2 regions of the Moraxella sp. HMSC061H09 genome follow, and region 1 is predicted to be linked to the other one. Evidence: predicted binding sites of a transcription regulator. Region 1 holds the regulator's gene; the other holds the start of a gene.

Region 1 (5,334 bases):
TGGGGTATCGATCACCTCAGCCTTGGCTAACGAATTTGCTGAAGCCTCAAGCGAGATGCACTTATCGTCGCTGCTACACTTAGGTTTGATTCTGTTTGTGATTAGTTTCATTGTATTATCAGCCTCTAAGCTTATGCTGATGAAGATCGACAAGCGAGTTGAAAAATAAGGATAATACCATGATTAATGAAAAAGCAAATTTTGCCAATCGCATCCATATACCAAAGTATCATCGCCGCCGTGCGGTGAGCCGCTTTGCGATGGGATTGACCGTTGTTGCGATGACTTTTGGTCTGTTTTGGTTGGCTTGGATTTTGGTGACATTATTTGCCCAAGGTATCCAAGGCTTGATGTCTATGCCTGTGTTTGGTATGGATACACCACCGCCGATGGTCGAAGGTGGTCTGCGTAACGCCATTGTCGGTTCAATCATGATTTCTTTTGCTGGTCTTGCGGTGGGTACACCGATTGGGATTTTAACGGGCGTGTACTTAGCAGAATTTGACCAAGGTGGCTGGCTTGGTCGTGCCACGCGCTTTATGAATGACATTTTGCTGTCAGCACCTTCTATTGTGATTGGTTTATTCGTATTTGCTTTGATGGTTCAAGGTCGCGGATTCTCAGGCTGGGCGGGCGTTGTTGCCTTGGCGGTGATTGTGATTCCTGTGGTGGTGCGTACCACAGAAAGCATGCTGCTACTTGTGCCCAATAACCTGCGCGAAGCAGGCTATGCACTAGGCACACCAAAATATAAATTGGTCAGCCACATTACCCTAAAATCCGCCAAAGCAGGTGTGATTACAGGCGTGCTGCTTGCTTTTGCTCGTATTGCTGGCGAAACTGCGCCGTTACTATTTACCGCGCTAAATAACCAATACTTTAGCACGGATATGTCTCAAGCGATGGCAAACTTACCAAATACCATCTATCAGTTTGCGATGAGTCCGTATGACAACTGGCATGCTTTGGCATGGGCAGCGGCGCTACTGATCACTTTTGCGGTATTACTGTTAAACATCATCGCTCGTGCTTTATCGTCCAAAGCGCATTAAGAGTCAATTGATCTTAGCCAACATAGCCAAAGTGTTTGAACAATTGCCAAATATAAGGAAAACTCAACATGAATACACTTAACCAAAGTCTAAATCCAACCATGAACACAGCGTTTACTAATAGCAATACTGATGACAAAACTCTAAGCCAAACTGCCGCCAAAGTACAAGTGCGTAATCTTGACTTTTATTATGGTGATTATAAGGCGCTCAAAAATATCAATTTAGATATTTTGGATAAAAAAGTTACGGCCTTCATCGGTCCATCAGGCTGTGGTAAATCAACGCTTTTGCGCACGCTAAACCGTATGTATGACCTGTACTCAGGTATGCGTGCAACAGGTGAGATTATCTTGGATAACCAAAATATCTTAGACAGCCGCGTCGATGTTAACTTGCTACGCGCGCGCGTTGGCATGGTGTTTCAAAAGCCAACCCCATTTGCTATGTCAATTTATGATAATGTGGCGTTTGGTGTGAAGTTATATGAAAATTTATCTAAATCTGAGCTTGACGATCGCGTTGAATGGGCACTTCAAAAATCTGCCCTATGGAATGAAGTAAAAGACAAGTTGAAAAAATCAGGTCTATCTTTATCAGGCGGTCAGCAGCAGCGTCTATGTATCGCTCGCAGTGTGGCGACGCGCCCTGAAGTGTTGCTACTTGATGAGCCGACATCAGCACTAGACCCCATATCAACAGGTGCGATCGAAGAGCTGATCCATGATCTAAAACAAGACTATACCATCGCAATCGTAACGCATAACATGCAGCAAGCGGTTCGCTGCTCTGACTTCACCGCTTATATGTATTTGGGCGATATGATTGAGATGGGCGAAACTAGCCAAATCTTCAACAATCCGCAAAATCAAGCAACGGCAGATTATATCGCTGGTCGTCACGGCTGATTGATCAAGCAAGATTCTCTGTCTTGGGCCCAAGCTTTGGTGGGGCGATCAAAGGTGTCGTATTTTGATCGATGTCTTCTTACTTTTATGAATTAATTAAAGTTTGTTAAACGAATTAAGCCATGATTTGTGGCTGTTATCGGACAATATTTATGTTACAATTTAACTCAGCCCTTACCCAAAAGCCTTATTCAATCTACCCAAAAGCCGTTTTAGGGAGTTCGTCATCTATGAATGCAAAAATCTTGGTTGTTGAAGATGAGCCTGCCATCAATGAGCTGATTGCAGGGACTTTAGATTTATCAGATTTTGATGTGGTTCAAGCCTATGACACCCAAGGTGCTTATGTGGCTGTGGTCGACGAAAAACCTGATTTGATTTTATTGGATTGGATGATGCCACATGGAGAGTCTGGGATTGATTTTGCGCGCAGACTCAAGAAAAACCCAGCAACCGCTGACATTCCTATCATTATGCTCACCGCCAAAGGTGAAGAAGATAATAAAGTTTATGGATTGGATGCTGGTGTTGATGATTATATTACCAAGCCTTTTAGTACTCGAGAATTGATCAGCCGAGTCAAGGCAGTGCTTCGTCGCACAGGCATCGACATGGGCAAAGAGCTGATGCAGGTGGGCAATTTATCCATCAACACAGCCAGTCAAAGAGTTATGGCAGGTGGTACTGAGATTACTATGAGTATTACCGAATACCGTCTGCTTTGCTTTTTTGTGACGCACTCAGAGCGAGCCTATACACGTGCTCAGATCCTAGATGCAGTGTGGGGTGGTAATGTTTATATTGATGAGCGTACGATAGATGTACATATTCGCCGTCTGCGTAAGCTGCTGGCACCTTATGGGGCAGATACACTGATTCAAACAGTACGTGGTACAGGTTATCGGTTTTCGGATAAATCATGATGAAATACTCTGCGGTCGATTTTGGTTTATTGGTAGAGAATTTGACCGATGGTATTGTGGTCATGGATATGAGTCGCTTGATAATTGAGTACATCAATCCTGCCGCCAAAAGCTTACTTGCCATCACCTCTAATGATACGCATGCTCCTATCTTGCCAAGTATGATATTTAAAAATAGCGTATTTAAAAAGCTTTATGATATTTATCAAGACCAAAGCTTGCCCAGTTCGTTTTACCAAAATCACCCTACAATTATAGGTAATGTCCTAAATCTAAGCTTGATGCGACTGGTTGATAATCGCTGTGCTGTCATCATCAAAGATTATACACACATGCAGCAGCTTGAGCAGATGCGGACAGACTTTGTGGGTAATGTATCGCATGAATTACGCACGCCTTTGACGGTGATTTTGGGTTATCTTGAAAATTTTACACTAACTGATGATATTAAACCTGCATGGATGCGTGGACTAAAACTCATGCACGAGCAAGCCATTCGCATGAATGACTTAATCAATGATTTACTTATGCTGTCACGCCTTGAAAGTGACGAAACCAAGCCAATGGCTGAGGTCAACATGCCACGCCTGTTGATGCAGGTGTTTGATCAAGCGTCTGCCAGCAATCAAGCTGGGCATCTGATTGATATTCATCTGGACACTGATAAAAATATTTTGGGCATTGAGGCTTATTTGTACAGTGCAATTATTAATTTGGTTTTAAATGCCATCAAATATACACCGTCAGGCGGCATGATTGATATCATCTATGAAGAAGATGATGGCGATGTACATCTGTCGGTGACGGATAATGGTATTGGGATTGGTGGCGAGCATCTTGGGCGGCTGACTGAGCGATTTTATCGGGTAGACAGTGGGCGTAGCCGTGCGACAGGTGGGACGGGGCTTGGACTTGCCATTGTTAAGCATGTGCTAAATAAGCATAACGCCCGCCTAGAAATCAGCTCAGAAGAAGGCGTCGGTTCTATGTTTCGTATCATCTTCCCTAAAATTCAAACCATCTCTACACAGACCTTGTCAACATAAGTGATATAATAGATGCCCCTATCAGATACCGAAAAATTAGCCGCTATCGATATCGGCTCAAATAGTATTCACTTGGCCATCGCTGAACGCCATGGCGATCAGCTCAGACGCATCGCTTCGATGAGCGAAAAAGTACAATTGGCGATGGGACTTGATGAATGCAATCACTTATCATCGGCTGTCATTGATCGTGGTATTGAATGCTTGACACGATTTGCAGGGCGTTTGGGTGATGTGAATAATTCTCGGTTGCGTGTCGTGGCGACCAATACACTAAGGCGTGCTGTCAATAGCCAAGAATTTATCGTGCGTGCTAATGATATTTTACCTGTGCATATTGAGATTATCTCAGGACGAGAAGAGGCACGGCTGATTTATTTGGGTGTATCGCACACTTGCCCAAGTCATCAGCAAAGGTTTGTGGTTGATATTGGTGGCGGCTCAACAGAGCTGATTATCGGCAAAAATCTAAATCCCATACTCACCGAAAGCACGCAAATGGGCGTTGCAGGTTTTACTCAGCAGTTTTTTGGAGATGGCAACATCAACGCACTGTCTTTTGAAAAGGCGATTTATGTCGCCCAAAAAGAAATCATTAAGTATGGCAGCCACTATAAAAAAACTGGTTTTGAGGAAGCTGTAGGATCATCGGGTACGATTAAGACCATCCAACAAGCAATCGCAGGGTTTGGGTTGGGTGATGAGATTACTTTGGCAGGCGTAGAGCAATTAAAATCGTCTTTGATTGCTTGTGGTCATATTGATGCCATCGATATGGCAGGTGTTAAGTCGCACCGCAAAGGCATCTTTCCTGCGGGTGTGGCGATCTTACTTGCGATCATGCGTGTATTTGGGATTCGCCTGCTTAGGCACTGTGATGGCGCGCTCAGAGAAGGCGTGATGTATGACATGTTATCACGCATGGATTTTCATGATGTGCGTGATGACTCGGTGGGGATGCTGATTGATCGATTTGGTGTCGATAAAAAACAAGCCAAGCGTGTCGCCAAGACGGCAGGCTCGCTGTTTAATCAGGTTCATAAACCCTTAGGCTTAGCGATAGAAGGTGAATACATGCTTAGGCGTGCAGCTTTATTACACGAAGTAGGGCTTGCCATTGGGCATAGTAGCTATCATAAGCATTCAAGCTATTTACTCAGGCATGCAGATATGGCGGGGTTTTCTCGTACTGATCAAGAAAAGTTGTCTTTGTTGGTTCGTTATCATCGCCGTACCATTAATGGGGATGATTGCGACCGAATTATCAAAAATGGGGGCAAGAGCTTGGTTTATTTGGCGCTTTTATTACGCTTATCTGTCGTTGCGAATCATGGGCGTTTTGAGATATCCAAACATCAGCTAAAACTTACCATTGATAATCATCACTGGCATGTGACCGTAAAAA
Region 2 (5,334 bases), on a different contig from region 1:
TTTGATTTGATAGTAGCGACTGGTGTCTTTATCAAAGTTGGCTAATGAAAACCAAGCATCTTGATGAATCCATACCCCATCATCATCTGCATTTGGCGATAAAATTTGTTGAAAATCATTTGGCTTGGCTTGATCGGCAATGGTGACTTGTTGATAGCGTGGTTTTATGCCATTTTTACGAGTTAAGACCCAAATTTGTAAAAACTTCACTGGCTTATCAGCGTTAGCATTCATTTCGCTGTGAGTAATGCCTGTACCAGCAGACATAACTTGGATATCACCATTTTTAATGATACTGCCATTACCCATGCTGTCTTTGTGTGCCAAATCACCACTCAAAGGCAGTGAAATAATTTCCATATCTTGATGCGGATGTCTGCCAAAGCCCATTCCGCCTTCAACACAATCATCATTAATGACACGAAGCACACCAAAGCCCATACGCTGTGGATCATAATACTCTGCAAAGCTAAAGGTATGACGGCTTTTTAGCCAACCATGTTCGGCATCACCACGAGAATCAGCGGCATGAAAGACGGTTTTCATCATTTTCTCCAAAGGTATTGATTATTAATGAATTATAAGGCAATTCATTGATGCGATAAACGATCATTTATAAGACTTAATGACAAATATAGAAATTATATCATTAAGAAAAACCAAGCAACAATTTAAGGGCAAAGATTATCAATATCAACCCTTTTAGCGATTGTATTTATCTATTTTTAGATTTAATTTATTTAATTTTATTAAAATTTATTATTATTTTATATATTTGCATTTGATTTTATCATAAAAATTAAATCATAAAAATGAAAAACATTATCCCTTTAAATATCAGATCTAAAGGGATTTAGCGGCTTAAGATTAACACAAGCCTATAAAATAACCGTTTTGTGCTGTCAATCAAAGAAAATATGTAAGCAATAGGAATGAAATAGCGCTGATAGTTGCTGCTGCTGGTAAGGTAATAACCCAAGCCAAACCAATAGGTTTCATCAAACGCCAATTGGTATTTTTATTCACCAAACCAATACCAAGCACAGCGCCCACCAAAATGTGCGTACTTGAAACAGGAATGCCCAAGCTAGAAGCACCCATGACAACTGCAGCTGCTGCAAGCTCTGCTGAAAAACCTGAAGCTGGATGCATTTCGGTAAGGTTGGTACCAACTGTTTGAATAACCTCTTTACCAATAAACCATAAACCTACAATCAGTGAAACGCCAAAGGTTAGCATGACAGGTGCTGGCACCGTTGCCTGAGCCTCAACTGCGTTATTTTTAATCACATCCATAATGGCAACAAAAGGACCGACTGCATTGGCAATATCGTTGGAACCATGGCTAAAAGCAAAGGCACATGCTGTAAATACCTGCATCCAGCTGAACATAACAAAAGTCGCTTTACCTAAGGCTTCTTTATGTTTACCACGAATGGTTTTGGTATAAATAAAAGCGGTCAACCATACCAAAGCACCCAGCATACCCATCACCAAACCAGCTTGGAGAATGGATAATTGTAAACCTGTATTTGCCAAACCCTTAAATACAACCATCGCTGTCATAATCACCGCACCCAAAGCGGCAATGAGTGGCACCCATGTCTTTAAAGCCTTTAGTGTATCAAGATTGTCACGGCGGCGTTCAAGGTCAAAAATGGCACGGTAATATTGGGTTTCTAAATCATCACGCTGACAATCACCGTCTTTAAAAGCCTCTTGGTCACGCAGCAGTGCATTGGTATATGGCAACTTTTCTTTATCATCAAGTGTCTCAAAATACTCTTTTTGTTCACGCTTAAGTGCCTTTTTTTTGGCTTTAATGGTCTTAACGACCAATTCCGCTTTATCATTATATGCCAATATATTTTTTTTAATAATACTGTATAATAAATATGATAATGCCCCGCCTAATACAGGCGATATCACCCAAGAAAGTGCAATATCACGAATCTTTGACCATTTGACCGTTGAAAATGCAAAATCAACCCCACCGATACTAATGCCAAGCACGATTGAACTGCCCACAATACCACCAATAATGGCATGTGTGGTTGATACTGGTAGACCACGCTTCGTTGCAAATAATAGCCAAAATGCCGCTGCAACGAGTGCTGAAAGCATCAAGTAAATAAACTGATTTGGGGAAACGCCCAATTGACCGATATCAACAATGCCGCTACGAATCGTATCTGTGACCGCTGCCCCCGCCAAAACGGCACCTGATACCTCAAAAATTGCCGCAACTGCCAACGCCTGAGTGACTGATAGCGTACCTGCACCCACGGATGTGCCAAATGAGTTGGCAACATCGTTACCGCCAATGTTGAATGCCATAAAAATACCAAAGAAACTTGCAATCATAAACAATAGCACCTGCTGATGCATTGTGTAGACCAAGCCCCATTGGATAAAATAGATACTCATTCCAGCCAATAGCAAACCAAAAAATAGATTGACTGCTATCGGCGTGGCTTGTTTTGTAGAATTTACCATAAATTCACCAAAGATAAACGAAAAAACCACTTCAAACAACCTAAGTTTCCAAGGTTTTTATGCAGTGGCTTAGTTACTTAAGCTGTACAAATTATAAATTTGGTTTATGACAATTTGATGACAATTTAGCAAAATGCCAAAAAGTTTCTTTAAAATAACAGAAAATAATAGGCAGTCAATTTTTATAAATTTATAACATGATAAGATTATCTAAAATAAATCAAACAAAAAATCACCGTCATGGTCAAAATATACCGCCCCACCCAAACATTTTCTTTAAAGGCGATAAAGCACGCTAAGCGTTCACGATTGGCGATAAGCTGATATTGCCGAAAAAACATCGCAAGCACAGGCATAAATGTCATAATGCACAGCCATTTGGGCAAATCATCAAAATAATGCCAAAATGAAACACTCATCAGCACCGTAAAGATAAGGTTCAAACCTATGATAATTGTGACATCATATCTACCAAAGAGTATGGCGGTTGATTTTACACCAATTTTAAGATCGTCATCTCGGTCACACATGGCGTACTCAGTATCATAAGCAACCGTCCAGCACATATAGGCAATAAATAGCACCCAAGTCCATAAATCAGGCGCACCTTGTACAGCGACAAATGCCATCGGAATTGCCCAGCCAAATGCTGCTGCCAATACCAATTGCGGTATATTGGTAAATCGCTTCATAAACGGATAAATAAATGCCAATAATACCGCACCCAAAGACCAATAAAAAACTGATTTGGGTAAAAAAAACAGCAAGCACGCCGCCAATAATGATAAGCCAATAAAAGTGAGTACTGCCGTTTTTGGTGACAGCCTGCCGTCTGCCAAAGGTCTTGCATGGGTGCGTTTGACTTGTCCATCCACCTTTCGGTCAGCAAAATCATTGATGGCACAGCCAGCAGCACGCATCAAAATCGCTCCCAAGGCAAAAATCACAATATGCCAAAAATTTGGTAATGCATTTTTACTTGCATAGACCAAAAATAATGCCCAAAGCGTGGGATGTAATAACAGCTCAGTGCCAACAGGTTTATCAAAGCGTGTCAGTTGCAACCATGCAATGAACTTTTCGTTAACCGTCATGGGTGCGTGGGTCTTAAGATTTTTCATGAGTGATTCTTTGGTGGGCTTACCATGACGTACAACTGCACGGCTTGCCTTAAGCTAATTTCTGGAAATTTGGCACGAATGGCTTTGATGGCTTTGACTTGTGGTAAATTTGCTTGCGATTGTGCGTACTCAAGCCATTCTTGTTTTTTATAGACAAACAACGCATCTTCAAGTTTTCTGATGCGAGTTTTTTGTGTGAAATTTTGTATTAATATCAAAACATTTAAGGCAAGGTATGCCCATATGATCCAGCCATCCATTTTAAATTCTCCCAAATAAATAGGTTTTCATAACCAGCCTATTGATAAATGATCATTACCCCAGATGTAAGGCTGAGTATCCGTTTTTATCATAGCGATCAAATCTTAATGCGTCGTTTTGAATGCTGTGATTTGGTGGTTGTTGAACAAAATATGGTGCGCCGATTGGTCTTTTGATAATCAGTCTGCCATTTGGTTTAATCATGTTCATCGACCGACAAAAAATCTGGTGTGCTTCTGATTGTGTTGGTGGTGCTGCCAATTCATGCAACGCTTGCATCTGCTTATTTACCTTGGCTTTATAGCTATCTTTGGGAAACATCGGATCTAAATACACACAGTCAAATTCCCCTGTCATCTCACTGGTATCTTTGTAAATAATATCCATACGACCCAAAAGTCCTTGCCAATTTGCCACTTGAGCCATTGCCTGATATTCATAATAGAGTAGTAATGCCATCACAGGATTGCTCTCGCACAAAGTCACATGAGCGCCACTACTTGCCAAAATTAGGGCATCATGACCAAAACCTGCTGTGCCATCTAGTACCGTCATACCTGCTTGAGGTTTACATGCCTGCAAAATTAGCTCTGATTTACGCCCTGCTGTCACAATGCGATGCTGAAGTGCTGACCAATTTAGTGTAGATTTGATGATTGTTTTGTCTTCGACTTTGATTAATGTTGGTGTGTTTTTTAAGATGGCGATGATGGGTGTATCGCCAGTTTGTTTCAACTGTAAAATTTGCTTATCATTGAGCTTATTGTGCCGGTGTACCACCCAGTCAAGTGGCAAATCATACGCCTGACAGATAGACAAAAGCTCATCTACTACGGTATTTGGCTTGTCATAAATCAATGATAATCGCACAATCGCTCTCTAAAATGTCAGTTTATTACTTAAAAGGATGACTCAAGCTTGGATTTGATAATTAAACCCAAAAAATGCAATCAACACCAAAACACCTGTCGCAATTCGCAACCAAGCAAAAATCATAAAGTCTTTTTGGCTCACCCAAGCCACCATCAATCGAATGCACAAAAGTGCGATAACAAAAGACACCCCCGTCCCAATCAGCAAGATCAGCCAATCAGTTAAGGTCTGTATTGCATCAAAATGCTTAATTAAATCAAGCAATGCAGCACCAATAATTACAGGAATGCCTAAGAAAAAAGAAAACTCCGTCGCCGCCTTGCGAGATGTCCCCAAAAGCAGCGCTCCAATAATCGTCGAACCTGAACGACTCGTCCCTGGAATCAATGCCAAGCACTGACACAGACCAATACCAAGTGCTGTTTTAAAGCTGATATTTTCAGCTTCTGGTGCGTGGATTGGACGAGGGTTTTTTTCAGCATAAATGATAATCAATGCACCTAAAATGAGCATGGTTGCCACCACCAAAGGATGAAACAGTGCATTGGTGATAAAATCCGCCATCGTAAAACCAACCACAACC

The links. The regulator PhoB, encoded in region 1, activates phosphate uptake and scavenging genes when phosphate is short. The targets are predictions, from matches to a motif close to TGTCATNAANCTGTCATAA.
Region 2: HMPREF2573_RS02590 (inorganic phosphate transporter) is a predicted target of PhoB. The motif match lies at 2,601-2,619, and genes of this name have one in related genera.

The regions. Positions count from the first base shown of each region.
Region 1 covers NZ_KV796860.1:17,109-22,442, reverse strand. Annotated here, with positions in the region: gene pstC (phosphate ABC transporter permease subunit PstC) at 1-169, shown strand, start outside; gene pstA (phosphate ABC transporter permease PstA) at 180-1,052, shown strand; gene pstB (phosphate ABC transporter ATP-binding protein PstB) at 1,154-1,960, shown strand; gene phoB (phosphate regulon transcriptional regulator PhoB) at 2,191-2,883, shown strand; gene phoR (phosphate regulon sensor histidine kinase PhoR) at 2,880-3,929, shown strand; gene HMPREF2573_RS08375 (Ppx/GppA phosphatase family protein) at 3,942-5,334, shown strand, end outside.
Region 2 covers NZ_KV796838.1:102,700-108,033, reverse strand. Annotated here, with positions in the region: gene HMPREF2573_RS02595 (pirin family protein) at 1-546, opposite strand, end outside; gene HMPREF2573_RS02590 (inorganic phosphate transporter) at 907-2,535, opposite strand; gene ubiA (4-hydroxybenzoate octaprenyltransferase) at 2,703-3,617, opposite strand; gene HMPREF2573_RS02580 (hypothetical protein) at 3,614-3,877, opposite strand; gene HMPREF2573_RS02575 (class I SAM-dependent methyltransferase) at 3,933-4,748, opposite strand; gene HMPREF2573_RS02570 (undecaprenyl-diphosphate phosphatase) at 4,791-5,334, opposite strand, start outside.